DNA from 2 places in the Brevibacterium sp. UBA7493 genome. Region 1 is predicted to be linked to the other one. Evidence: predicted binding sites of a transcription regulator. Region 1 holds the regulator's gene; the other holds the start of a gene.

The links. The regulator LexA, encoded in region 1, represses DNA repair genes until DNA is damaged. The targets are predictions, from matches to a motif close to TCGAACANNTGTTCGA.
Region 2: a site for LexA is predicted at 11,575-11,590, ahead of ruvA (Holliday junction branch migration protein RuvA). Genes of this name have one in related genera too.

Annotation. Positions count from the first base shown of each region.
Region 1 covers NZ_DLOD01000007.1:26,886-41,069, reverse strand. The annotation lists gene hflX (GTPase HflX) at 1-631, shown strand, start outside; gene B4E96_RS04860 (ATP-dependent DNA helicase) at 628-2,601, shown strand; gene lexA (transcriptional repressor LexA) at 2,686-3,336, opposite strand; gene B4E96_RS04850 (LysM peptidoglycan-binding domain-containing protein) at 3,704-4,066, shown strand; gene B4E96_RS04845 (histidinol-phosphate transaminase) at 4,076-5,221, shown strand; gene hisB (imidazoleglycerol-phosphate dehydratase HisB) at 5,218-5,820, shown strand; gene B4E96_RS04835 (hypothetical protein) at 5,817-6,416, shown strand; gene hisH (imidazole glycerol phosphate synthase subunit HisH) at 6,413-7,036, shown strand; gene priA (bifunctional 1-(5-phosphoribosyl)-5-((5-phosphoribosylamino)methylideneamino)imidazole-4-carboxamide isomerase/phosphoribosylanthranilate isomerase PriA) at 7,048-7,791, shown strand; gene B4E96_RS04820 (SseB family protein) at 7,791-8,600, shown strand; gene udk (uridine kinase) at 8,678-9,310, shown strand; gene B4E96_RS04810 (catalase) at 9,416-10,939, opposite strand; gene B4E96_RS04805 (Fur family transcriptional regulator) at 11,015-11,494, opposite strand; gene B4E96_RS04800 (AbgT family transporter) at 11,729-13,309, shown strand; gene B4E96_RS04795 (M20 family metallopeptidase) at 13,442-14,184, shown strand, end outside.
Region 2 covers NZ_DLOD01000003.1:321,414-335,597, reverse strand. The annotation lists gene era (GTPase Era) at 1-372, shown strand, start outside; gene zapE (cell division protein ZapE) at 424-1,443, shown strand; gene B4E96_RS02885 (PPK2 family polyphosphate kinase) at 1,443-2,354, shown strand; gene B4E96_RS02880 (TIGR02611 family protein) at 2,374-2,844, opposite strand; tRNA gene B4E96_RS02875 (tRNA-Gly) at 3,038-3,110, shown strand; tRNA gene B4E96_RS02870 (tRNA-Cys) at 3,135-3,205, shown strand; tRNA gene B4E96_RS02865 (tRNA-Val) at 3,227-3,298, shown strand; tRNA gene B4E96_RS02860 (tRNA-Val) at 3,350-3,421, shown strand; gene B4E96_RS02855 (hypothetical protein) at 3,608-4,699, shown strand; gene thrS (threonine--tRNA ligase) at 4,802-6,835, shown strand; gene B4E96_RS02845 (HIT family protein) at 6,832-7,410, shown strand; gene B4E96_RS02840 (alpha/beta hydrolase family protein) at 7,407-9,440, shown strand; gene B4E96_RS02835 (NUDIX hydrolase) at 9,535-10,014, shown strand; gene B4E96_RS02830 (YebC/PmpR family DNA-binding transcriptional regulator) at 10,120-10,875, shown strand; gene ruvC (crossover junction endodeoxyribonuclease RuvC) at 10,880-11,491, shown strand; gene ruvA (Holliday junction branch migration protein RuvA) at 11,604-12,218, shown strand; gene ruvB (Holliday junction branch migration DNA helicase RuvB) at 12,215-13,303, shown strand; gene B4E96_RS02810 (preprotein translocase subunit YajC) at 13,377-13,868, shown strand; gene secD (protein translocase subunit SecD) at 13,893-14,184, shown strand, end outside.

The sequences.
Region 1 (14,184 bases):
GACGACCGAGGACGGCCGCGAGTTCACGTTCACCGACACCGTCGGGTTCGTGCGCAATCTGCCGCATCAGCTCGTCGAAGCCTTCCGCTCCACACTGGAGGAGGCGACGTTCGCTGATGTGCTCATGCACGTCGTTGACGCCGCTCACCCGGACCCGCACGGGCAGCTGGCAGCCGTGCGCGAGGTGCTCGCCGAGGCCGACACCGATGACATCGCCGAGCTCATCGTGTTCAACAAGTCGGATCTGGCCGACCCGGAAGTGCTCACCGGCCTGCTCGCCCGCTATCCGGAGGCCGTCGCCGTCTCCGCAGCGACCGGCGAGGGGATCGGTGAGCTGCGCGAGCGGCTGGCCGAGCTGCTGCCGGCACCTGATCACGAGGTGACGGTGCTGATCCCGTATGACCGCGGCGACCTCGTCTCCCGCATCCACGACGAGGGCACCGTGCTCGTCGAAAAGCACCTGCCGGAAGGCACCGCTGTGCAGGCGAAGGTCGACGCCGACCTGCTCGCAGCCTTGGAGGAGTTCCGCAAGCCGGACATGTTCGCCGGCCAGGAGCACCTCCCGGCAGACACCGACACCGGAGCTGAGTCCGAAGCCGGGGCGGGAGCCGCCGCCGGCCACCGCGCATGAGCCGGATTCCGCCGCTGCTGGAGACCGCGGTCTCAGCACTGGGCGGATCACCGCGCCGCGGACAGCAGGACATGGCCGAGGCAGTCGGAGCCGCACTCGACAACGGCTCCCACCTCCTCGTCCAAGCCGGCACCGGCACCGGCAAGTCGCTGGCCTACCTCGTCCCGGCCGTCGAATACGCCGTGCGCACCGGTGAGCGCGTCGTCGTCTCCACCGCCACCCTGGCCCTGCAGGCCCAGATCATCGACCGCGACCTGCCGCGCCTGGTCAAGGCGATCAAGGGCGAGCTCGACGCACGGCCGCGTGCCGCCGTGCTCAAAGGACGGCGCAACTACCTGTGCAAGCACAAACTCGACGGCGGCTACCCCGACGACGGGGACACCACGCTGTTCGACCTCGGCGCCGACGGTGCCGCCCACCGCGGCGGTTCGGGAATCACCGCGCTGGGGGAGGAGATCCAGCGCATCCGCTCCTGGGAGCGGACCACCGACACCGGGGACCGCGACGACCTCACCCCCGGTGTCTCCGACCGCGCCTGGGCGCAGGTGTCGGTCAACTCCTTCGACTGCCTGGGCAGCAAGTGCCCGATGTTCGAGGAGTGCTTCGCCGAGCGCGCCAAGATCCGGGCCAGCGAGGCCGACGTCGTGGTGACCAACCATGCGCTGCTGGCCATCGACTCCTTCGGCGAAGCCAGCGTCCTGCCCGAGCACGGTGCCGTCATCGTAGACGAGGCCCACGAACTGCGCGACCGGGTGACGAACGCACTGACCGGCTCGCTGACCGTCACGATGCTCAACGCGGCGGCCTCCTCGGCACGCAAGCACACCTCGGCGCAGGAATCGAGCATCGAGAACCTCACGAGTGCTGCCAGTGCATTCGAACGCGCCCTCGAACACGCCAACGAGGGACTCATCGTGCGTTGGCCCGAGGATCTCGCCGTCGCGGTGCGCCAGATCCGGGATGCCGCCAGCCGGCTGCTGTCGGACACCAACGGAAACGAGGCCAAGGACGCCGACGCCGGCCGGCAGATGGCACGTGCCCGCGTGCAGGAGGTCTTCGACCTCGCCGAGCGGATGGCTGAACCGGACAACAACGACGTCTCCTGGGTCAACCGCAGCACCTTCCGCGAGACCACCACCACCTCGCTCGTCGTCGCTCCGCTCAGCGTGGCCGGCACGATGCGCAACGGGCTCTTCTCCGAAGCCACCGTCATCGCCACCTCGGCGACCCTGGCCCTGGGCGGGAAGTTCGAACCTGTCGCCGCCTCGCTCGGACTCGCCGGGCCCGAGGCGCCGGCCTACGACGCGATCGACGTCGGCTCCCCGTTCTCCTACGACAAACAGGGGATCCTCTACGTCGCGGGCCACCTGCCCCGGCCCGGCAGGGGAGGGCTGAGTGAGGAGACTCTGAAGGAGCTGCGCGAACTCGTCGCAGCCTCCGGCGGTGGCACCCTCGGACTGTTCTCCTCGAAGAGCGCAGCCGAACAGGCCGCCACCGAGCTGCGCGAACACCTGCCCATGCCGATACTCCTGCAGGGCGAGGACACCCTCTCAGCCCTCGTCTCCCGGTTCGCAGCCGAACCCGACACCTGCCTGTTCGGCACCATGTCGCTGTGGCAGGGCGTCGACGTGCCCGGGCGGACCTGCCGGCTCGTCGTCATCGACCGGATCCCCTTCCCACGCCCAGACGACCCGCTCGCACTCGCCCGCACCCATGCCGCAGCCCAGCGCGGCGCCAACGGGTTCATGACGGTCAGCGCCACCCATGCCGCACTGCGCCTGGCGCAGGGAGCCGGGCGGCTCATCCGCTCCGTGCAGGACCAGGGTGTTGTCGCCGTGCTCGACTCCCGGCTGCGCACTGCCGGCTACGCAGGTTTCCTGCTCGCTTCCCTGCCGCCGATGTGGCGCACCGACAACCCGGCTCTCGTCCGCGATGCGCTCAGCCGGCTGGCACCCAGCGGCGAGGACTGATCCTGCCAGTGAGCTGATACGGCACAGACGACTGCGGCGCCCGGTCCGAAGACCAGGCGCCGCAGTGCTGTGTTGCAGGTGGGTTCAGACGCGGCGGATGACCGCGACGACGATGCCCATGATCGTGGCGTAGGTGCCGTCGATGGGGTCGTAGTCCTTGTTCTCCGGCAGCAGCCACTGCACACCGTCACGGCGCTGCAGCCGCTTGACGGTAGCCTCATCGTCGAGGAGGGCCGCGACGATCTCACCGTTCTCAGCAGTCGGCTGCTTGCGCACGACGACCCAGTCGCCGTCGCAGATCGCAGCTTCGATCATCGAGTCGCCGACGACATTGAGCAGGAACAGCTCACCGCTGCCGACCACCTGGCGCGGCAGCGAGAAGACGTCCTCGACCGATTCCTCGGCCAGCACGGGCCCGCCGGCAGCGATGCGGCCGAGCACCGGCACCTGGGCCAGGTTCGACGATTCGATGAACGCCTCTTCGACAGCCTTGGCAGCCTCGTCGGCGGGATTGACGATCTCAATGGCGCGCGGCCGGCGCGGGTCGCGGCGCAGGTAGCCGAGGCGCTCAAGCTGGGCGAGCTGATGGGCCACGCTGGAGAGCGAGGCCAGCCCGGCGGCCTTGCCGATCTCGCGCATGCTCGGCGGGTAGCCGTTGTCGATGACGGCCTGTTCGATGGTCTGCAGGACGATCTTCTGGCGGGGAGTCAGACGCCGGTCGTCGGCACCGACCATGTTGAGCGAGTCCTCGGCGTCGATGCCCCGGCGAGCCCGGAACTCCTCGATCTCGGAGATGATGTCCTCGTTGCGGGGACGTCCCCGCCCTCTCTTCTTCTGTTCGGCCATTGCTTCTCCCGTGTGCAATCGAGCGTCGTTCCTGGTCAGCGAGCGATGTCAGTGCCTGCTGGCAGTCTTTTCATCAGACCCGCGAACTTCCGTTCGAATCCATTTTCGCACAGATGTTCGCAGGGACTGGACATTTCTTCGAATATGTCCTTAAATAGTACATGTGTTCGAGTCTCCGGATTGACGGAGGGAAGCCGCCAGGCCGGAGACTCAGCGCAACAGCCTGCTAGGGAAGACAGGATCTGAGGAGGACACCATGAGCACAGCAGCGATGAACGCGTGGAGCCGCACCGGTGCAGAACACCGCACGTGGAGGCTGACCCCGCGGGGCAAGCAGGGTCTGCGTCTGCTGCGCACCATCGCGATGGCAGCCGTCATCGCCGGTGCAGCAGCACTGCTGGTGCTCATGGTGCGTCCTCAGCAGGCCATCGGCAGCGCCGAGCCGGTCGTCCCGGCAGAAACCGTCGTCGTCGAACAGGGCCAGTCACTGTGGACCATCGCCACCGAGGCAACCGGCAGCGGCGACCCGCGCGATACGATGCAGGCGATCATCGAGATGAACGGACTCGAAACATCCGTCGTCCACCCCGGGCAGGAACTCGAAGTCCCCGCTCGATAGACTGGTGCGGTGCCAACGCTCAGTGATCTTCCGCTCAGAGACGACCTGCGCGGCAAAGAGCCCTACGGGGCGCCGCAACTGGCCGTCGACGTCGCTCTCAACGTCAACGAGAACTCCCACCCGGTGCCGCCGGCCGTCGTCGATGCCGTGCGCCGTGCCGTTGATGCGCAGCTGAGCGGCCTCAACCGCTACCCCGACCGGGAATTCACCCGCCTGCGCGAGCTGCTGCTGACCTACGTGCAGGAATTCTCCCGTCGCCAGTCGGCCGACGGATCGACACCAGCTGACTTCCTCACTGCCGACTGGCTGTGGGCAGCCAACGGCTCGAACGAGGTCCTGTCCCACATCCTGCAGGCGTTCGGCGGTCCCGGACGCACAGCACTCGGCTTCGTGCCGAGCTACTCGATGCACCCGCTCATCACCCAGTCGACCGGAGCCCGCTGGATCGCCGTCGACCGGGGAGAGGGCTTCACCCTCAGCGCCGAGACTGCGGCTGCAGCCGTGCGCGAGCACCAGCCCGACGTGGTGTTCCTGTGCACGCCGAACAACCCCACAGGCGGGGGACTGTCCGCCGAGGTCATCGAAGCGGTGCTGGCAGCCAGCACCGGCATCGTCATCGTCGACGAGGCCTACGCGGAATTCGCCCGGCCCGGATACACGACCGCCGTGCATCTGCTGCGCGAGAACCCGCGCCTGGTCGTCTCACGCACCATGAGCAAGGCCTTCTCCTTCGCCGGCGTGCGCCTCGGATACGCCATCGCACACCCGGCCGTAACCGACGCGCTACGCCTCGTGCGCCTGCCATATCACCTCTCGGCCCTGACCCAGGCCGCAGCCTGCGCCGCACTGGAACACACGCCAGTGCTGCTCGACAACGTCGATGCGCTCATCACCGAACGCGACCGCATGGTCACCGCGCTGAGCGAGCTCGGCTTCGACGTCGCAGAGACCGATGCGAACTTCGTGCTCTTCGGCGGCGTGTCCGACACTAGACTGCTGTGGCAGCGTCTGCTCGATGTTGGCGTGCTCATCCGCGATATCGGCATTCCCGGACACCTGCGCGTCAACGCAGGCACCACTGATGAGACCACCGCCTTCATCGAGGCCATCAGTGCCATCGTCGCTGCCCACCCTGAGACCCTGGAGAACCTATGACAGGCCGCACCGCCACCTCCACCCGCCGCACCAGCGAATCGAGTGTCGAAGTCACCATCAACCTCGACGGCTCCGGTCAGGCTGACATCTCGACGACCGTGCCGTTCTTCGACCACATGCTCACCGCACTGGCCAAGCACTCGCTGTGCGACCTGACGGTCAACGCCTCCGGCGACACCCACATTGACGTCCACCACACCGTCGAGGACACCGCCATCGTCATCGGCGACGCGATGCGCGAGGCACTGGGGGACAAGGCCGGCATCCGCCGCTACGGCGACGCCGCCGTGCCGCTGGACGAAGCCCTGGCGCACTGCGTCATCGACATCTCCGGTCGCCCCTACTTCGTCCACACCGGCGAACCCGAAGGTCAGCAGTACCACCTCATCGGCGGGCACTTCACCGGATCAATGGTCGGACACGCCCTCGAATCGCTGTCGATCCACGCCGGCATCACCGCGCACCTGCGGCTGCTCGCCGGCCGGGACCCGCACCACATCGCCGAGGCCCAGTTCAAGGCCTTCGCACGCGCGCTGCGAACCGCGCTCGAAGACGACCCCCGCACCACCGCCGTGCCGAGCACAAAGGGAGCCCTGTGAGCCGCACTGTCATCGTCACCCCGTTCGGCCGTGCCGAACAGCTCGCCGCCGCATGCACCCTGTCCGACATCCGCTGCGATGTCGTGCCGGTCGGCAGCTTCTCAGCCATCGTGCTCGACGACACGAGCATCGCCGAGGGCAATCACGTGGCTGCGACGATCTCGAAGCTCTCCGGCAAGCACGAAGTCCTCATGCTCGCCCGCAACGACGAGCAGATCGACGCCGGGCACTACCGCAGCGGCAGCCGTGAAGCCGACGTGCCAGCAGGACTGGCGCTGACGAACCTTCCCGCCGAGGTCGAGAAGCTGCTGTTGGAGACCATCGCACCGCGCGACATCGACGGCCATCTCGACACCTCGAAGATGTCCAAGCTCGAAGCCAGCAAAGCCACGATGACCCCGGCCCGTGAGGCACTCGCCCGCACGGCCCTGCTGTGGATGGTGGTCGCCTTCCTCGCACTCGTCGGCATCGTCGCCAGCTTCATCGGCGTCATCAACGGCAGCATGGTCGCCTGGGCCGGCGTCGTCATCGCTGCCCTGACCCTCGGCATCTCCGTCCACCGCATCAGCAGAGTGCTCGGAGCCGCACGAACATGAGCGCCGACATCGTCGTTCTCGACTACGGCGCAGGCAACGTCCATTCCGCCCTGCGCGCAGTCGAACGCGCAGGAGCCACTGCGCAGCTCACCGCCGATCTCTCCCGTGCCGCGGCCGCTGATGGGCTGCTCGTCCCCGGCGTCGGCGCCTTCGGCGCCGTCATGGACGCTCTCGAATCTGCCGGTGCCGTCGAGGTCATCCGCACCCGGCACCGCCAGCAGCGCCCGATGCTCGGGATCTGCGTCGGCATGCAGGTCCTCTACACCTCGGGTACCGAACACGGGCTCACCACTGCAGGCATCGGGCTGTGGGAGGGCAACGTCACCCGCCTCGATGCCCCCGTGCTGCCGCACATGGGCTGGAACACAGTCTCTGCGGCCCCAGGCAGCCAGATGTTCGCAGGCATCGCCGACGAACGGTTCTACTTCGTCCACACCTACGCAGCCACCGAAGCCCCGGCCGACGCCGCCGTCACCACGTGCACGCTGGACCGCCCGTTCATCGCCGCCGTCGAAGACGGCACCACCTGGGCCACACAGTTCCACCCCGAGAAGTCCGGTCACGCAGGCACGGCCCTGCTGGCCAACTGGATTCAGGCGCTGAGCGCAGCACAGAAATGAAAGAAGAGGTCATGTCACAGCTCGCAAGTGAACCCGCCCTGACACTGCTGCCGGCAGTCGACGTCTCCAACGGCACCGCCGTGCGCCTGGTCAAGGGGGAAGCCGGCACCGAAACTGACTACGGAAACCCCGTCGAGGTCGCCCAGCAGTTCGAGGACGGCGGAGCCGAATGGATCCACCTCGTCGACCTCGATGCCGCGTTCGGACGCGGCACCAACTACCCGCTGCTCAAGCAGGTGACGAAGGCCGTCTCGATCAAGGTCGAGCTCTCCGGTGGTATCCGCGACACCGAAACGCTCGAGCGTGCCCTCGACACCGGTGCTGAACGCGTCAACATCGGCACCGCGGCCCTGGAGAACCCGAGCTGGACGGCTGAGGTCATCGCCGCCTACGGTGACCGGATCGCCATCGGCCTCGACGTGCGCGGTACGACCCTGGCCGCCCGCGGCTGGACCAAGGAGGGCGGCGACCTCTACGAGATCCTCGTCCAGCTCGAGGAAGCAGGCTGCAGCCGCTACGTCGTCACCGACGTCAACAAGGACGGAACGCTGCAGGGGCCGAACACTGAACTGCTGCGCGACATCGCCTCGCGCACGGACAAGCCGATCGTCGCCTCTGGAGGCGTCTCCAGCCTCGATGACCTGCGCGCGATCCGCGAACTCGTGCCCCTCGGCGTGGATTCAGCTATCGTCGGCAAGGCGCTGTATGCCGGCAAGTTCACCCTCCAGGAAGCTCTCGAAGTCGCAGGACGCTGATGACCGATCCGCAACCGGGCAGCCGTCCGCTGCCGCCGCACATTGCAGGCAGCGCCGACTCAGCAGGCATCCCATGGGTGGGCCGCGACCTCAAGCCCAATCCCTTCTCCGGTGACACCGGGGAAGCCGATGAGGGCCTGCTGCGTGCGCTCAAAGCGGTGGCGGCCGCGCCCTTGCATCCGCAGCGTCACCGCGATGTCCTCACAGCACTCGCGCAGGTGCGCATCTACGCGCCCGTGGTGCCGGCAGCGGTCGAGCACACCGTCGACGAGCGCGGGCTCGTCCACGACAATAAGTCGGAGATGGCGATGGTGCGCCTGGCCGGCGAAGACGGCCGGGAGTGCACCCCGTCATTCACCGACATCCCCACCCTGACCCGGTGGGCCGATGAAGCCCGCCCGGTGCCGATCGAAAGTGAACGGCTGTGTGTCGCCGCGATCGAAGAGGACTCCCAGCTCGTGGTCATCGACCCCGGCAGCCCGCATGCTTTCCTGCTGCGCCGCACCGCACTGTGGTCCTTCGTCCAAGGACACGACTGGCATCCGGCGTGGGCCGATCAGCGAGTGGCCAAAGCCGCAGGAGCGGCAGCTGCAGGCAGCGACTTCATCTCGGCTATCGGCGTGCAGCCCGGCAGCGGCAGCGTCCATGTCTCCGGCCCGGAGATCCGGCTCGTCCTCAAAATCAGCCGACGGCCCGAGCAGGCGGAGCTGGCCGCCTTCCAGCAGAAGCTGAGCGCACACGAGGAGTTCGTCAGCCTCGTCGACTCGCTGGCGATCACACTTGCCGAAGCCGAACCCAGCCGGAACTGAGCTGATCGGCACACAAGCGCACACCCAGCAGCCGATAGGCTGGGACGGATCATCGGACAGGCCAGGGGAGAAGAATCGTGAGCCGAGCATTCACCATCGGTATTGCAGGCGGCACCGGCAGCGGCAAGACCACGCTGACACGCGCTCTCGTCGAGCGCTTCGCCGGACAGACTTCCGTCATCTATCACGACAACTACTACAAGCAGCATGACGGGCTCAGCTACGACGAGCGGGCCGCGCTGAACTTCGACTCTCCCGACGCATTCGACACCGCGCTCATGATCGAGCAGCTGCGCACCCTCATCAGCGGGCAGGCCGTCGACTGCCCGGTCTACAACTTCGCCGACCACAACCGCTCGGCCGAGACCATCCGCATCGAACCGGCACCGGTGCTCATCGTCGAAGGCATCCTCATCTTCTCCGAACCTGAGTTGGCAGACCTGCTCGACATCAAGCTGTTCGTCGACACCGATGCCGATGTGCGGATCCTGCGCCGCATCAAGCGCGATGTCATCGAACGCGGACGCACCCTCGAATCGGTCGAACAGCAGTACCTCAAGACGGTCAAGCCGATGCATGAGCTCTATGTCGAACCAGCCAAGCGCCGTGCTGACCTCATCGTGCCCGAAGGCGGACACAACCTCGTCGCCCTCGACATGCTCATCCGGCACATCGACAGCAACGTCCGATCGTCAGCCCCGGCCAGCTGAGGCGGCTGCCGGGACACACGAAGCGGGGCCGGTGCCAGGATCTCTCCTGGACACCGGCCCCGCCGTCATTCACCGCAGGCCGTCAGCGCCTGCGCGGTGAGCTGATCAGCTCGGCTTGTTGATGGTGCCGTCGGTGCCGGCGTTCTCCTTCTGCGCAGCACGCACGACGTTCTCAACCCGAACGCCGAGGTCAGCGTCGACGTTCTTCCAGTACTGGAAGGCACGCACGAGGATCTCTTCGCTCACTCCGTTGAGGAGGTGACCGGAGATGTTGCCGACCATGCGGTCGCGGGCGGCATCGTCCATCACCTCGCGCACGAGTGCGCCTGCCTGCGAGAAGTCGTCGTCATCCTTCCGCAGCGTCGGGGCCGAGCGCATGACGTCGCCGTCGACATCGAGAAGGTTGTTCTCGGTGGTGCGGGAGGCGTCGGCGTGCGGGCCGCCGTAGGAGTTCGGCGCGTAGACCGGCCGGTCCTTCGGGTAGTTCTCGTAGGACATGCTGCCGTCCTTGGAGTAGCTGTGCTTGACAGCGGCCTTCGGACGGTTGACCGGCAGCTGTGCGTAGTTCGCACCGATGCGGTAGCGGTGGATATCGGCGTAGGCGAAGATGCGTCCCATGAGCATCTTGTCCGGGCTCAGGCCGGTGCCGGGAACCAGGTTCGACGGTGCGAAGGCAGCCTGCTCGATCTCGGAGAAGAAGTCCTCCGGGTTGCGGTTGAGCTCCATCACGCCGACCTCGGTCAGCGGGTAGTCCTCATGCGGCCAGATCTTGGTGACGTCGAACGGGTTGATGCGGTAGGTCTTGGCATCCTCGTACGGCATGATCTGGACCATCAGGCGCCACGACGGGAAGTTGCCGGCCTTGATGGCCTCGAACAGGTCGCGACGGTGGAAGTCTGCATCGATGCCGGCCATCTCATCGGCTTCTTCAGCCGAGAAGCCCTCGTGGCCGTACTTCTGGATGAACTCGTCCTTCTGGTTGGACTTGAAGTGGTACTTCACCCAGTAGCGCTCGCCCTCGGCGTTGACCCACTGGAAGGTGTGGGAGCCGTAGCCGTTCTGCTCGCGCCACGACCGCGGGATGCCGCGATCGCCCATGAGGTAGGTGACCTGGTGGGCCGAGGCCGGAACCTGGGTCCAGAAGTCCCACTGCATGTTGTGATCGCGCAGACCCGAATCGCTCATCCGCTTCTGGGAGTGGATGAAGTCCGGGAACTGGATGGCGTCGCGGATGAAGAAGATCGGGGTGTTGTTGCCGACGATGTCGAGGTTGCCCTCGGTGGTGTAGAACTTCACGGCGAAACCGCGGGGATCGCGCCAGGTGTCAGGCGAGCCCTGCTCACCGGCAACGGTCGAGAAGCGGGTGAGCACCTCGGTCTCGGTGCCCGGCTGGAAGACAGCAGCGCGGGTGTACTTCGAGACGTCGTTGGTCACGGTGAACTTACCGAAGGCACCGCCGCCCTTGGCGTGCACAACGCGTTCCGGGACGCGCTCGCGGTTGAAGTGGGCGAGCTTCTCGATGAGGTAGTGATCCTGCAGCAGGATCGGGCCGTTCGGGCCGACGGTCAGCGAGTGCTCATCGCTGCCGACCGGGATGCCGAAGTCATTGGTCGTGAATTTCTCAGTCACACGTCCTCCTGAAGTGAAGCGCCTGCGCGTGTGCACGCCGACGCACATGGGGTTGCGGTGGAGTGGTTGCTTGTTCTAGCCAGCCGACTGCTCGACGGACGCCTTCGCTGCGGGCTGATCAGACTCCGCAGCAGCTGCCTGGCACCGATCGCACAGGCCCCAGTAGACAACCTCGGCCAGCTCTACGGAGAAGCCGAAGTCCTCAGCAGGGTGCATGCACGGCACACCTTCGGTCCGGCACGGCACATCCTGGATGTGATGGCACTTCCGGCACACGAGGTGATGGTGATTGTCGTGCCGCTGCAGCTCATAGCGGGCAGCGACCGACCCAGCAGGATCGATGCAGCGCACCAGATCGGCACGCTCGAAAGCTGAGAGCACGTCGTAGACGGTCTGGTGGGAGACCTTTCCGATGCGCGCCCGGGTGTTCGTCGTGATCTGTTCGACGTCAGGATGATCAGTCCGTTCGGCGAGCACTTCGAAGACCGCCTGACGCGGTGCGGTCACCCGCAGGCCAGCCGCCCGGATCGTCTCAGCAGGTGTCGGTGAAGACATGCCCTCAGTCTAACAATTTTTTGGAATGACTCAAGAAATGGTCTGCCGAACTCTGCGTGTCGAGGACGTGAAATCCGCCTGGTCTCCGGGTTTCCTCTCACGGTGTGAGATACACCGGGACGTTTTAGCCGGCAGGCCCGGAATATGCCGCCTCGGACATGTCTTCGCAGATGAACTCGTTTAGCGTGTCTGGGAACACAGTCCGCTGCTCACCCGCTCACCCCAGGAGCCCCCATGTCCACGTCCACCCAGACGCCTGAGAAGCCGGGCATCGGCCAGCGCTTCCTCGACACCGTCGAGCGCATCGGCAACAAACTGCCCGAACCCTTCACCCTGTTCCTCGGCCTCTTCGTCATCACCGGCATCATCTCGACCTTCATGGCCCTCTCCGGAGTCAAGGTCTCCCTGCCCGGCAGCGATGAGGAAGTCGTCATCAAGGGCCTGTTCACCGGCGAGGGCATGGCGTGGTTCACCGCCAACATCGGCGCCAACTACGTCGGCTTCCCGCCGCTGGCCACCGTGCTGCCCCTGCTGCTGGCCGTCGGCGTGGCTGAGAAGACCGGCATGCTCGCCGCGCTCGTGCGCATCACCTTCGGCTCCGCCCCGCGCTGGATGCTGCCCTACGCCGTAGCCTTCGTCGGCGTGAGCTTCTCTGTCATGGGCGACTCGGCGTTCATCATCATCCCGCCGCTGGCCGCCCTCGTCTTCAAGGCCGCCGGCCGCCACCCGGTCGCAGGCCTCCTCGGCGGCTTCGCCGCCACCGGCGCCGGCTACTCGACCTCGATCTTCCCGACCTCTCTCGACGCCCTGTTCGCCGGCATCACCACCGCAGTGATGGAATCCCTGCCCGGCCAGGACTACGCGGCAGTCAACCCGGTCTCGAACTACTTCTTCAACGTCTGCTCGGCCATCGTGCTCTCGCTCATCGCCGGCTTCATCATCGACAAGATCCTCGAACCCCAGCTCGAGCGCACCAAGACTCCGCGCGAGGAGACTGAGGTCGACGAGGACGGCAACGTCCACGCCCGCGACGACGAGCTCTCGCCCTACCTCGACGCGAATGAGAAGAAGGCCCTCATCGCCGCCGGCATCGCGACTGTGCTGCTGGCAGCCCTGCTGCTCTTCGCCTTCCTCATCCCGAACTCGCCGTGGCGCAACGAGGAGGGCGGCTTCCTGCCGACTTCGCCGCTGCTCGACTCGATCGTGTTCATCGTCTTCATCGTCTTCTTCACCAACGGCGTCGTCTACGGCATCGTCTCGAAGGCGATCACGAAGATGAACGACATCGTCACGATGATGGGCCAGGCACTCAAGGACATGATGTCCTTCCTCGTGTTGGCGTTCATCCTCGGCCAGTTCATCGCCCTGTTCAACTGGACCGGCATCGGCTCCTGGACCGCCGTCAAGGGCGCTGCGGCACTCGAGGCGATGGAGCTGACCGGCTTCGTGGCGATCATCGGCTTCGTCGCGCTCGCCTCCTGCCTCAACCTGCTCATCATCTCCGGATCCTCGCTGTGGACGCTCATGGCCGCCGTCTTCGTCCCGATGTTCGCGCTCATCGGCTACGAACCGGCCTTCACCCAGGCGTCCTTCCGCGTCGGCGACTCCGCCACCCAGATCATCACCCCGCTCAACCCGTACATGATCGTGCTGCTGGGGCTCATGCGCCGCTACCAGCCCGACGCCGGCATCGGCACCCTCATGTCGCGCATGCTGCCCTTCGTCATCCCGTTCTGGCTCGCCTGGCTCGGCATGCTCGCCCTGTGGTTCTTCCTTGACCTGCCGCTGGGCCCGGGCAACCCGATCCAGCTCTGATCCCCGGTCCCGGGGCGGTGGTGCCGGTGGCCTCGCCGCCGCACCACCGCCTCGGTAGCCTGGGATGACAGCCGCCTGCCCGACCCGCTGCCGCCCCACACCCCGATGGCACGAAGAGGAGAAGCACAGCCCATGCCCGGCCCGCACCCCGCACCCGGCAGCCAGCCGACCGTCCCCGACCCCACCTACCTCAACCTGCTCAAAGCCGATATGGCCGCCCGCGCTGCTGCCGCCAACCCACCGGGCAGCGCCTTCACCGGCGCCCCGGTTGAAGCGACCGCAGAGGTGCGTGCCGCCGTCGACGCGCTCGCCCCGCAGCTGCTGAGCTTGGCCTCAGACATCTACGGCTATGCCGAGCTCGCCTTCGAGGAGTATCGCTCCGCTGGCCGCATCGCCGCCCAGATCGAGGCCGCCGGCATCGACGTCGAACGCGGCGCCTACGGCCTTGACACCGCACTGTGCGCCCGCTTCGGCCCGTCCACCGGCCGCACGATCGGCATCTGCGCCGAATACGATGGCCTGCCCGATATCGGCCACGCCTGCGGGCACAATGTCATCGCCGCCACCGGCGTCGGGGCGTTCCTCGCCATCGCGCGCGCCTATGCCGGGCGTGAGGACGAGCTGCCCGGCCAGGTGGTGCTGCTCGGCACCCCGGCCGAGGAGGGCCACACCGGCAAGGAGTACATGGCCCAAGCTGGGGCGTTCGAGGACCTCGACGCTGCGATCATGCTCCACCCGGCCGGATACGATGCCGCCGATGTGCTGTGGATCGGCCGGCGCCTCCTCGACGTCGAATTCACCGGTGTGGCCGCCCACGCCTCGGCCCAGCCGTTCATGGGCCGCAATGCACTCGACGCCGCCTCGCTGCTGTACCA
Region 2 (14,184 bases), on a different contig from region 1:
GGTGAGATCACCGATGAACCGGAGACGGTGCTTGTGGCCGAACTCGTCCGCGAAGCGGCCCTGGAAGGCGTGCGCGACGAACTGCCGCACTCCCTGGCCGTCCAGGTCGAGGAGATGCGCCCGCGCGAAGACCGGCCGGAGGACAAGCCGCTGTGGGATGTGCACGTCAACCTCTTCGTCGAGCGCCCCAGCCAGAAGGCGATCGTCATCGGCCGCAAGGGCGCCCGCCTCAAGGAGATCGGCATGATGGCCCGCAAGAACATCGAGGCCATCCTCGGCACGCCGATCTACCTCGACCTGCACGTCAAGGTCGCCAAGGACTGGCAGCGCGACCCCAAGCAGCTCGGACGGCTCGGCTTCGACTTCTCCTGAGGCACCCGGTCGGGCACCACAGCCGGTCAAACGTTTGTAGACTTATGTGCTGTGAGTGAACCGCAGATCATCAAGCTGACCGAGCGCCGCCCGGAGGTCGCCCCCGAAGACCTCATCGACGGATTCGTGCCGCCGCCCCACTTCTCGGATGTGTCGTTCGACAGCTACCGGCCGGACCCGCAGCAGCCCTCGCAGTCCGAAGCCCGCGACAAGCTGCGCGACTTCACCCAACAGCGCCGGGAGACCGGCTTCCTGTCCAAGCTCTTCGGCTCCCAGCCCAAGGTCGGCAAGGGCATCTATCTCGACGGCGGATACGGTGTCGGCAAAACCCACCTCCTGGCAGCCGCCTGGCACGCCCACGAGAAGCCGGCCACCTTCGGCACCTTCGTCGAATACACCAACCTCATCGGCGCCCTCGGCTTCCAGCGCGCCCGCGACGAGCTGTCGAAGATGAAGCTCGTGTGCATCGACGAGTTCGAACTCGACGACCCGGGCGACACTGTCATGATGTCGCGGCTCATGCGCGAGCTCACCGACGCTGGCGTCAAGATCGTCGCGACCTCCAACACGCTGCCCGGCGCGCTCGGCCAGGGGCGCTTCGCCGCCCAGGACTTCCTGCGCGAGATCCAGGCACTGTCCGACCAGTTCACCGTGCTCACCATCGACGGTGAGGACTACCGCCACCGCGGCAGCCCCACACCTCCGGAACCGGTCGATGCCGCAGGACTCGACGACTACGCCGCCCGCACCAGTGCAACGACCGTCGCCCGAGATGACTTCGATGAGGTGCTCGAGCACCTGTCGGCAGTCCACCCGTCCCGCTACAGCCGCATGCTCGAAGGCATCGACATGGCACTGTGGGACGACGTGCACACCATCGACAACGAAAGCGTCGCACTGCGGTTCGTCGCTCTCGTCGACCGGATGTACGACCGCGGTGTGACCATCCATAACAGCGGCCAGCGCCTCGACGCCGTCTTCACCGACGACATGGTCTCCGGCGGGTATCGCAAGAAGTACATGCGCTGCCTGTCCCGGCTCACCGCGCTGGCCAGCGGAACGGAGAAATGATGAAGCTCGAACCCGCCGAGCAGCCGCCGCTTGCCGACAACGTCGAGCAGGCATCCCCGGCTGAGGTCGCTGAGCTGCTGCGGTTCAGTCCCGGTGATGACTTCTCCGCCATCGACACCTCCGCCACCCCGGGCTTCTCCGGTGACAAAGCCGCAGGCAAGGAAGCCCAGGCGATCGACCACGAGCTGCTCTCCGACCTGCAGGAGCGCCTGTACGCCAACGCCAATGCCGGCGACCTGCGCAAGGCAGTGCTGCTCGTGCTGCAGGGCCGGGACACCGCCGGCAAAGGCGGGGTCGTCAAGCATGTCGTCGGCGCGCTCAGCCCGCACGGAATGCAGGTGGCCGCCTTCGGCGTCCCGACCGAGGAGGAGGCCTCCCACCACTTCCTGTGGCGGATCTACCGCGCACTGCCGAAGTTCGGCAACATCGGCGTCTTCGACCGGTCGCATTACGAGGACATCCTCGCCGTGCGGATGCACAAGCTGCGCCCGCCATCGGTGTGGCTCGAACGCTACGACACCATCAACGGCTTCGAAGACAGCCTGACCGACTCCGGCATCCACATCGTCAAGTGCATGCTCACGGTCTCCCAGGAAGAGCAGGCCGACCGTCTGGAGAACCGGCTGCGACGCGTGGACAAGCACTGGAAGTACAACAGCGGCGACGTCGCAGACCGTGCACGCTGGTCAGAGTACACGCAGGCCTACCAGGACGTCCTCGACCGCACGTCGACCGATGACGCCCCCTGGTACGTCATCCCAGCCGACCGCAAGTGGTACTCGCGCTGGGCGATCGTGCGCCTGCTCATCAATGAGCTGCAGAAGCTCGACCTCGACTGGCCCCTCGGTGACTTCGATCCCGAGGAAGAGCTGCGCGATCTCAAGGAGACCAACAAGCAGTTCACCGACTGAACGCGCTCACCGACGCGCCTCAGCGCAGCAGCAGCCAGCGGAACACCGGCCAATCCGGCACCCAGTCCGGCAGGCCGGTCGTGAGCAGACCCAGCCACACCACGCCTGCGACGAAGGCACCCGTCAGCGTGGCGACGGCCAGCGACACAGACCAGTGGCTGGCACGCAGCCACTCCGTCCACCGGTGCAGCACCGCCCGGCCCCACAGCAGCAGATTCTGCGCCCACTGGAACTCCGAGGCGATGATCGCCAGGCCGATGAACACGATGAGCCATCCAGGGCCCGGCAACGGCACGAGGATGAGCCCGATGACAATGACGGTGCCGCCGACGCAGCCCACAAGCCAGCGGTAGACGAAAGCCGTCTGCGGATTGCTCATGATGAACCTGCGCCAGCGCAGGAACGACAGCCGGGCACGGCGAAACCACGGCCGGCCCTTCTTGTGCGTGCGGGACAGCCAGCCCTGGGGACGGGGATGGCGCTGTGTCACGCCACCAGTGTAAGGATTCCGGCTTCGCGGTATCCTCGGCACCCTCCCAGGTGAGCGTGCTTTCACCGCTTAGGAGAGCGGCAGATCAGCCCTTCTGGAGCATGTGACGAGCGTCACTGCCAGGCGATTTGGCAACTTGGAGTTCACCCGATAGAGTTGTTTCTCGTTGCAAGGAAATCTCCCTCGCAATCACGCGGATGTGGCTCAGTTGGTAGAGCATCACCTTGCCAAGGTGAGGGTCGCGGGTTCGAGTCCCGTCATCCGCTCGGAGACAGGCCAGACCGTCTCACGGTGGAGTGGCCGAGAGGCGAGGCAGCGGCCTGCAAAGCCGTATACGTGGGTTCGAATCCCATCTCCACCTCGGCTTCGCCTTCGGGCGCAAGCGCGATTGGCGCAGCGGTAGCGCGCTTCCTTGACACGGAAGAGGTCACTGGTTCGATCCCAGTATCGCGCACGGCGTTGCACGCCATGCACAACTGAATACGCCACCACGCAAGTGGAACAGGCGCGATTGGCGCAGCGGTAGCGCGCTTCCCTGACACGGAAGAGGTCACTGGTTCGATCCCAGTATCGCGCACAGGATGAGAATGCCGGGCCTTGCAGCCCGGCATTCTGCATTTCCCGGCCCTGCGGCGCCCACGTGCATCCCAGCTGTGACAGGCGTGTTGCGAGATCGCAACGAGTCCATGCGCCGGCTGGCGGACTTGCCCGTTAAGCTGGGGTGGAACGCACTCACTGACCTCGATCTGAAAAGAGAGCCACGATGTCTTCTCAGCCCCCATACGGCTCCGATCCGTACGGCGACAGCGGTCAGGGCGGACAGCCCGGATACGGTTCGCAGCCCGGATATGGCGCCCAGCCCCAGTACGGTTCGCAGCCTGGCTACGGCGGACAGCCGCAGTACGGTGAGCAGGCCCCCAGCTACTCGGCAGCCGGCGGCTACCCCGGCGGCGAGGCCGGTCCGGCCGACCAGTACTCACCGAACTACAGCGGACAATCCGACCCGTACGGCGGCGGCTACGGTGGCGGATACGGCGGAGACTACGGCTCCGGCGGCGACTCGAAGGCCCGCAACATCCTCGGCATCCTCGCCCTCATCGCCGGCATCCTCGCCTTCCTGGCCTCGGGCGGCGCATGGATCCCGATCCTCGGCTTCGTCGTGGCTGGGATCGCCTTCCTGCTGGCAATCGCAGCCATCGTCCTCGGCTTCATGGGCCTGTCTGCGGCAAAGCAGAACAAGGCCACCAACCGCGGTATGAGCATCGCCGGCCTGATCCTCGGCGGACTGTCCATGCTGGGCACGATCATCCTCATCGTCGTCCAGGTCTTCCTCCTCAACTCCATGTCGACGGATCCCGGCCAGGACCCCACCGATGAGCCGACCGATTCGGCGACCCAGGAACCCGGACAGACCGACGGAGCGCCGCCGACTGACGAAGCCGAGCCGACCGAAGATCCCACCCAGCCCGCCGGCGGGGCATCCGAAGGCTCAGTGGACCTGACCTCCGGTGTGTCGCTGGCCGTGTCAGTCGGACCGGACAACGTCGACTTCGGTGCCAACACGACCAATGGCGAGATCGCCCGCGTCGTCTACACCATCGACAACACCTCCGGATCGGACTTCGACCCCGGCTTCCCGACGATCAAGTGCACCTACTCCGGCGGAACCTGCAACGACGTCTTCTCCGGTGACTACTCAGGTGGACTCGCCTTCGAAACCGTCCCAGCCGGACAGAAGAAGGAGTTCGCTCTCGGGTACGAGGTGCCCCACAGCGAGATCGACTCACTCAAGCTCGAAGTGACCATCCCGAACTCGGATCAGAAGTACACCCCGTACACCTTCGAGAAGAAGTAATCTGACCACCTGTGATGGGCTGAGGTTCCGGTAGCGGAACCTCAGCCCATCCGCTTCTGCCAGGCACCAGAAGCGGTAGACTTTCACCGACCGCCATCACCAATGACAACGAGGAGTACCGACGTGGCCGATTACATTCAACTCGAGGGCAAGCAGATCCCATTCGAGGCAGGAATGACCGGCACGACGGTGTACGCCGACCGGAAAGACGTCATCGCCATCGAACTCAACGGTGCGTCTGCCGACCTCGACCGTGAGCTGTCCCCAGGAGACGTCGTCAACCCCATCACCCTGGCCGACGACGAGGGCCTCAACATCCTGCGCCACTCCGCCGGACACGTCGTCGCACAGGCGGTGCAGGAGCTGTTCCCCGGCACCAAGCTGGGCATCGGCCCGTTCATCACCGACGGCTTCTACTTCGACTTCGACGTCGCTGAGCCCTTCACCCCTGAAGACCTCAAGCAGATCGAGAAGCGCGCCAAGCAGATCATCAAGCAGGGCCAGCAGTTCAAGCGCGTCGTCGTGAGCGAGGACGAAGCGCGCTCCCGCATGGGCAGCGAACCGTACAAGCTCCAGCTCATCGACGACCGCGCCAAAGCCGGTGACGACGAAGAGGCATCCATCGAAGTCGGCGGCGGCGAACTGACCGTGTACGAGAACACCAACCGGCAGGGCGAAGCCGTCTGGCAGGACCTGTGCCGTGGACCGCACCTGCCGAGCACCAAACACATCGGCCAGGGCTTCGCCGTCACCCGCTCCTCGGCTGCCTATTGGCGCGGCGACCAGGCCAACGCGTCCCTGCAGCGCATCTACGGCACCGCCTGGGCCTCGAAGGATGACCTCAAGGCCTACCAGGACCGCATCGCCGAAGCCGAGCGCCGCGACCACCGCAAGCTCGGCGCTGAACTCGATCTGTTCTCCTTCCCCGACGAGCTCGGCTCCGGCCTGCCGGTGTTCCACCCCAAGGGCGGCATCGTCAAGCGCGAGATGGAGGACTATGTGCGCCGCCGGCACATCGAAGAGGGCTTCTCCTACGTCGGCACCCCGCACATCTCCAAGGAGTCCCTCTTCTACACCTCCGGACACCTGCCGCACTACGGGGAGAACATGTTCCCGGCTCTGCAGGTCGACGAGGTCCGCGACGAGGAGACCGGTGAGATCGTCAAGGCCGGCACCCCGTACCGGCTCAAGGCGATGAACTGCCCGATGCACAACCTCATCTACCGCTCCCGCGGCCGGTCCTACCGCGACCTGCCGCTGCGGCTGTTCGAGTTCGGCACCGTCTACCGCGACGAGCCCTCCGGCGTCATCCACGGGCTCACCCGCGTGCGCGCCCTGACCCAGGACGACTCGCACTCCTACGTCTCCGAGGAAGATGCCGCCAAAGAGATCCGGCATCTGCTCGACTTCGTGCTCTCGCTGTTGCGTGACTTCGGCCTCGATGACTTCTACCTTGAGCTCTCCACCCGTGATGAGGACGGGAAGAAGAAGGACAAGTTCATCGGCTCCGACGAAGTGTGGGCGGAGGCAACCGAGGTGCTGGAGTCCGTTGCCCTGGAGACCGGCCTCGAACTCGTCCCAGACCCCGGTGGTGCTGCCTTCTACGGACCGAAGATCTCCGTGCAGGCACGCGATGCGCTCGGCCGCAGCTGGCAGATGTCGACGGTGCAGCTGGACTTCAACCAGCCGGAGCGCTTCGACCTCGAATACCAGGCCGCTGACGGCACCCGCAAGCGCCCGGTCATGATCCATGCCGCGAAGTTCGGGTCGATCGAGCGGTTCTTCGGCGTGCTCACCGAACACTACGCCGGCGCCTTCCCCGTGTGGCTGGCCCCGGTGCAGGTGACCTGCCTGCCGGTCGCCGAGGAGTTCTCGCCGTACCTGCACGAGGTGGCTGAGAAGCTGCGCGCCCGCGGGGTGCGCGTCGAGGTCGACGACTCCGATGACCGGTTCCCCAAGAAGATCCGCAACGCCTCGAAGTCGAAGGTGCCCTACACCCTCATCGCCGGCGGTGATGACCGCGATGCTGGTGCAGTGTCGTTCCGGTTCCGCGACGGCAGCCAGGACAACGGCGTCGCCGTTGATGAGGCCATCGAGCGGATCGTGGAGGCAATCGAGACGAAGGCGCAGGTATGACCGGCGAGGACGTCAGCGAGGCAGCCGCCCGGATGCCTGAACCCGAGGCGGCCGCTGGGTTCCCCGGTGAACCCGACGGCCTGCAGCGGCTGTGGACCCCGCACCGGATGGTCTACATCGGCGGGCAGAACAAGCCCAAGGACGACAGCACCCCGGAGTGCCCGTTCTGCCTGGCGCCGAGCAAGGACGACGAAGAGGGCCTCATCGTCGCCCGCGGCGAGCACGTCTTCGCTGTGCTCAACCTCTACCCGTACAACCCCGGTCACCTGCTCATCTGCCCGTACCGTCACGTCGCTGACTACACGGAGCTGACCGAGGCCGAGACGATCGAGATCGCGCACTTCACCCAGCACGCGATGCGCGTCATCCGTGCGGTGTCATCACCGCACGGCTTCAACCTCGGAATGAACCAGGGCGGAATCGCCGGCGCTGGCATCGCCGCCCACCTGCACCAGCACATCGTGCCGCGGTGGGGCGGGGACGCGAACTTCCTGCCGATCATCGCGCAGACGAAGGCACTGCCGCAGGTGCATGCCGACGTCCGCGAACTCTTCTCCAAGGAATGGGCCGCATGAAACCAGCCGACATCACCTCCCTCATCAGCTGCGCCGAGCCGGTCTCGGCCGGCGAACGCATCCTCTGCCAGCTCACCCGCCCCGACGTCGAGGCCAACAGTTACCGGTCCCAATACGTCGCACGCCAGCTCCCGGTCACCGGCACCAACACCGCCGGCGCCACGGGCACGGCAGGGGAGTGGACCCGTCTTAGCCACGGCTGGAACGACAGCGCACTGACGATCACCGATGATTCCTTCGGATTCCTGCGCGCGGTCGGCCCGAAGGAATCCCCGCAGCTGTACATCGGCGCCACCGGTGCCGAAGCCAGGCGCCTGACCGACGCACCGCTGGGCGTCAGCGGCTTCGCGTTCGACCCCTCGGGGCAGCGGGCTGTATACCTTGCCCGCACACCCGAAGAGGGTCGCTACGGCACCGACGAGGACATCAGCGCCGATGCCGAGGCCCCGCGCCACATCACCGCAGCGAGCTACCTCAGCGACGGACTCGGCTACGGCGGCGACCGCCTCACCCAGCTGTTCTCCGTCGACCTGACCGACCCGGGGATGACCGCCGAGAGCCTGCTCGGCAGTGAGACGCTGCCTGAGTCCGTGCAGCTGACCGAGCACGCCGAGGACGTCAGCGACCCTCAGTTCAGTCCAGCCGGCCAGCTCAGCGTCGTCGCCGGCCTCGAACAGCCGACCGGTGACGTCGATCTGCGCTCCCACCTGTGGCTCATCACCGATGACGGGATGGAGCGCATCGACCTGGGCATGCACAGCGCCCACGCCCACGTCTGGCTCGATGAGGACCGCATCGCCTTCATCGGCATCGAACACCGCGCATCGGTCATCGACTTCGTCGCCGCCCTGCCCGGGCTCTTCATCCACGACCGCTCCACCGGCCAGACCACCCGGATCACCTGCGATGAGACGATCGAACTCGAAGGCATCCGGCCGGTCATCGCCGACGGGTGCGCCTACGTCGTCCTCACCGTCGACGGCTCCCAGCGCGCCGCCCGCATCCCGCTGGACGCCGGGACGGTGACCCTGACAGACGGTGAGCTCACCTGCGCCGAGGCGACCGCCGCCTCGGGCACGGAGAGCGCACCTGCCCTGCTGAGCCCGCCCGAACTCGTCGTCACCGGCCTGTGCCGCCATGGCGAGCAGCTCATCGTCACCGCAGCCACGGTCACCTCACCCGGTGAGATCTTCGCCATCGACGCAGCCGGCGGACTCACCCAGCTCAGCGACTTCGCCACGCAGCTCGTCGACGAGCCGCTTGCCGTCACCACCCCGCAGGCGGTGTCGGCGACGACCCCGCTGGGCGATGTGCACGGCTGGGTGGCGATTCCGGAGGGCGAAGGCCCGTTCCCCGTCGTGCTCAACATCCACGGCGGACCGTTCTCCCAATACACCGAGGCGCTGTTCGACGAGACCCAGGTGCTCACCCGCGGCGGATACGCCGTCGTGTATGCCAATCCGCGTGGCTCCAACGGCCGCGGCCGCGCCTGGGGACAGGCCGTGCAAGGGGACATGGCCGCACCGGCACACGCCGATGTGCTCGAGATCCTCGACGCCGCACTGGCCGCCCACCCGCAGCTCGATGGCAGCCGCCTCGGCATCCAGGGCGGATCCTACGGCGGATACCTCACCGCCATGATCCTCAACGCCGAGGACCGGTTCGCCGCCGGTATCGTCGAACGCGGCTACCTCGATCCGACGACCTTCATCGGCACCTCGGACATCGGCCGGTTCTTCAGCGAGGAGTACTCCGGCCGCGACCCTGAGCGGATCGCCGCCCAGTCGCCGATGACGGACATCGAGAAGAACACCACCCCGACACTCGTCATCCACTCCGAACGCGACTTCCGCTGCCCGCTGGAACAGGCGCAGCGATACTATGCTGCCCTGCAGCGCGCCGGTACACACGCCGAGCTGCTCATCTTCCCCGGCGAGAGCCACGGACTGTCCCGCACAGGCCAGCCGCGGCACCGCGTACAGCGCTTCGAGCACATGCTCACCTGGTGGAGCACGCACCTGCGCACCTGACAGTGACATCGACCGCGCCCCCGCAGCCCCGACGGGAGGCCGATGCAACGACCGCACACGAGCTGGCGCACCAGCTCAGCCGAGAGGAAGCCGAATGAAAGCCCGCACCGCAGCACGCGTGGTGCTGCTCAACCCGGCAGGAGAGGTGCTCCTGCTGCATGTCAAGGACATGCACGACGATTCACGGCACTGGTGGATCACCTGCGGTGGCGGTGCCGAGCTCGGCGAGACCGCCGTGCAGACAGCCGCCCGCGAGCTCTCCGAGGAAGCCGGCATCGAGTGCGATCCAGCCGACCTCCTCGGCCCGCTGGCCAGCCGGTCGTTCGTCATGGAGTTCAAACACCACTCGACGATCCAGCACGAGACCTACTACGGCATGCAGTGCGATGAGGACTTCGACTTCGACGAGGCGATCTGGACCGACATTGAGAAGGCCTCGATCGTCGAGGGCCGCTGGTGGTCGCTGTCCGAGCTGAGCTCGACCACCGACGTCATCTACCCGCCGCAGCTGCCGACCCTGGTCGAGATGGTGCAGCGCCGGGACGTGCCGGACGAACCGCTGGTGCTCGAATAGCGGCCAGTCGCGGCGGTACACTTCAGACAGCCGCGCGGCAGGCCCCGGCGCTGATGACGCCGGCCCCAGACGGCACACACGCGCAACCGAGACGAGGAGACATCAGTGGCAGGCCACTCCAAGTGGGCGACAACCAAGCACAAGAAGGCAGCGATCGACGCCAAGCGCGGAAAACTGTTCGCCAAGCTCGTCAAGAACATCGAAGTCGCAGCTCGCAACGGCGGCGCCGACGTCGAAGGCAACCCCACCCTGTTCGACGCGATCCAGAAAGCCAAGAAGTCCTCGGTGCCCAATGACAACATCGAGCGCGCCGTCAAGCGCGGCGCCGGACTCGACGGCGGCGGGGTGGACTACGAAACCATCATGTACGAAGGCTACGGCCCCGGCGGTGTCGCCATGCTCATCGAGTGTCTGACCGACAACCGCAACCGCGCCGCCTCCGAGGTCCGCGTCGCGGTGACCCGCAACGGCGGGTCGATGGCGGATCCCGGTTCGGTCTCCTACAACTTCAACCGCAAGGGCGTCATCGTCGTCCCCGCCGAGGGCACCGATGACGAGGCGATCATGGAGGCCACCCTCGAAGCCGGCGCCGAAGAGGTCAACGACAACGGCGAGACCTTCGAGATCATCTCCGAGGCCACTGACCTCGTCGCCGTGCGCACCGCACTGCAGGAAGCCGGCATCGACTACGATTCGGCCGACGCCTCCTTCGTGCCCAACATCGAGGTGCCCCTCGACGCGGCGACCGCGGAGAAGGTCTTCAACCTCATCGACGTGCTCGAGGACTGCGATGACGTGCAGAACGTCTACTCCAACGCCGACGTCTCCGATGAGGTGCTCGCCGAGCTGAACGGCGCCTGAGCCGATGCGCGTGATGGGAGTCGACCCGGGCCTGACCCGCTGCGGCATCGGCGTCATCGACGCCGCGCGCATCCACCGGCCGGCTCTCGTCGCCGTCGATGTCATCGAGACCCCCAGCGTCAGCGCCGTCGACACCCGCCTCGGCGCGCTGGCCGATGCCTTCGACCGGTGGCTCGATGCGCACCGGCCCGATGTCGTGAGCATCGAACGGGTCTTCGCCCGCCACAACGTCTCCACCATCATCGGCACCGCGCAGGCCTCCGGGCTGACGATGGGCCTGGCCGCCCGCCGCGGCATCCCCGTGGCCATGCACACCCCGTCCGAGGTCAAAGCCGCGGTCACCGGCAGCGGCCGGGCCGGCAAGGCGCAGGTGACGAACATGGTCACCCGGATCCTGCGGCTTAACGCCCCCGTCAAGCCCGCCGACGCCGCCGATGCCCTGGCCCTGGCGATCTGCCACCTGTGGCGCGGTGCCGGCGCGGCCGGGTCGACCCCGGGAGCGACGAAGGACGTCGACACCAGGCAGGGCGGCGGTCGGCAGGGCAGCTCGCTGACCCCAGCTCAGCAGCAGTGGGCCGAAGCCCTCAAGAGCGCCGGAACGCCGCGTCGCCGGTGACACCGGGCCCGAGGCGTGCTGGCCTCGGCACACGCCGGAGCCGAGGTGCCCGGTTCCGTCCGTGCGACCGGCTAGAGTGGTATTCGTACATACGTTCACACCTGGAGCTTGAGTGATCACCTACCTTTCGGGCACGGTCGCCAGCGTGCGCCCCGACAGCCTCACCGTCGTCACCGCCGGCATCGGCCGCCGCGTCTTCGCCACCCCGGCCCTGACCTCTGGCGTGCGCCACGGCCAGGACATCGAACTGCACACCGTGCTTGTCGTCCGCGAGGACTCACTGACCCTCTTCGGATTCGGCGACGCCGCCGAACGCGACCTGTTCGAAACCCTGCAGACGATCTCCGGCATCGGCCCGCGCCTCGCCCTGGCAGTCCTCTCGGTGCTCAGCCCCGAGGAGCTGAGCCAGGCGATCGCCGATGAGAACCAGGCCGCACTGACCAAGGTGCCCGGCATCGGCAAGAAGGTCGCCGCCCGGCTCATGCTCGAACTGGCCGGCAAGCTCACCTCCTTCCCGCAGCCGTCAGGCACAGCTGCCGCATCCGCGGCCCCGGCCGGCGGTGCCGATGCGGTCTCCGCGCAGGTCGTCGAGGGACTCGTCAACCTCGGGTGGCGGCAGGCGCAGGCGGAGAAGGCCGTGGCCGACACCCGCGCAGAGTTCGACATCGAACCGACGACACCTGAACTGCTCAAGGCCACCCTCAAGTCCATCGGCGGGCGCGTATGAGCGAACCGAGCTACGAAGTCGAGTTCACCGGAGACGACCTCACCGGTGCCGAAAGCGCACGCCTGACCCGCGCCGGAGCCGATGACGGCGAACGAGCAGCCGAGGTCGCGCTGCGCCCGCGGGGCCTGAAGGACTTCACCGGACAGCCGCAGGTGCGCGAACAGCTCTCCCTCGTCCTCGACGCCGCAGCTGCCCGCAACCGCGCCCCCGACCATGTGCTGCTCTCCGGCCCGCCGGGACTGGGCAAGACCACCCTGGCGATGATCATCGCCCATGAGCTCGGCACCCAGATCCGCGTCACCTCGGGCCCGGCCGTCCAGCACGCCGGCGACCTCGCAGCGATCCTGTCCTCGCTCGAAGAGGGCGAAGTGCTCTTCATCGACGAGATCCACCGGGTCGCCCGCGCCGCCGAGGAGATGCTCTACGTCGCCATGGAGGACTTCCGCGTCGACGTCATCGTCGGCAAAGGACCCGGCGCGACCGCCATCCCGCTCGACCTGCCGCCCTTCACCCTGGTCGGGGCGACCACCCGCTCCGGCTTGCTGCCGGCACCGCTGCGCGACCGCTTCGGGTTCACCGGCCACCTCGACTTCTACTCCGAAGAGGACCTGCACACTGTGCTGCGACGCTCAGCCCAGATGCTCGACATCGAAGCCGATGCCGCCGGTCTGCAGGAGATCGCCACCCGCTCCCGCGGCACCCCGCGCATCGCCAACCGGCTGCTGCGCCGAGTGCGCGACTGGGCACAGGTCCGCGGCGGCGGCGTCGTCGACTACGACGCCGCACGCGCCGCACTCAAGGTCTACGAAGTCGACGAGCGCGGACTCGACCGGCTCGACCGCGCTGTGCTGCGCGCCCTGTGCGAGCGCTTCGACGGCGGACCTGTCGGCCTGCGCACCCTGGCCGTGTCCGTAGGGGAGGAGCCGGAGACCGTCGAAGAGGTCGCCGAACCGTTCCTCGTGCGCGAAGGACTCATCTCCCGCACCCCGCGCGGACGCATCGCCACAGGTCAGGGCTGGCGACACCTCGGGCTGCCCCCGAAGGACGCCGAACGGGCTCTCTTCGAGTTCACAGACGACGATTAGTGATTGCCGCCGCGTCGCCACTAGACTGACTTCTTGGCTATAGCCCCGTCATATCGAAAGGCTGATCTCACTCGTGGATCCCACAACACTCATCTTCCTTGGCCTCGGCGCCCTCATGCTGTTCTTCCTGTTCAGCAGCCGCAAGAAGCAGAAGGCCCGCCAGGAGAGCATCAAGTCCAATCTGGTGCCCGGTGCCGAGGTGATGACGACGTTCGGTGTGTACGGAACCGTGCTCACCGTCTCGCCGGAGGACCACATCGTCACGATCGAGAGCGGTCCCGGCACTGTGCTGCGCATCCACCAGCAGGCCATCGGCCACATCGAGCCGGCCGCCGGTGTCGCCACCGACGGGCTGTCCGATGACACCGCTGCCGCTGATGCCGACCGCGACCTGCCTGCCGATGACACGCTGGCCTCCGATGACCGCCTGGCAGACGACCGCTTCGACGACTCGGATCGCCTCGACAACTACCGCGGCGGCAACTACGGCGGCGGCGACTACACGTCCGACAACGACCTCGATGACCCGCGCCGCGATGACCGCGGTGACGACTTCAAGGCCTGATCACATCCCAACGAAAGATCCCCTGTGTCAACTTCCGCAGACAAGCCCCGTCCGGGACTGCGTTTTGCGTGGCTGACGATCTTCACGCTGGCCCTCGTCGCCCTCATCGGCGGCGGGGCCATCTGGTCGAACGCCTCCTGGACCCCGAAGCTCGCCCTCGACCTCGAAGGCGGCACCTCCATCATCCTCGAGCCGCAGCTGGAGGATCAGCGCATCACCCAGGAGCAGCTCGAGCAGGCGGTGGCGATCATCCGCCAGCGCGTCGACTCCACTGGTGTGTCCGAAGCTGAGATCACCACGCAGGGCGACCGCAACA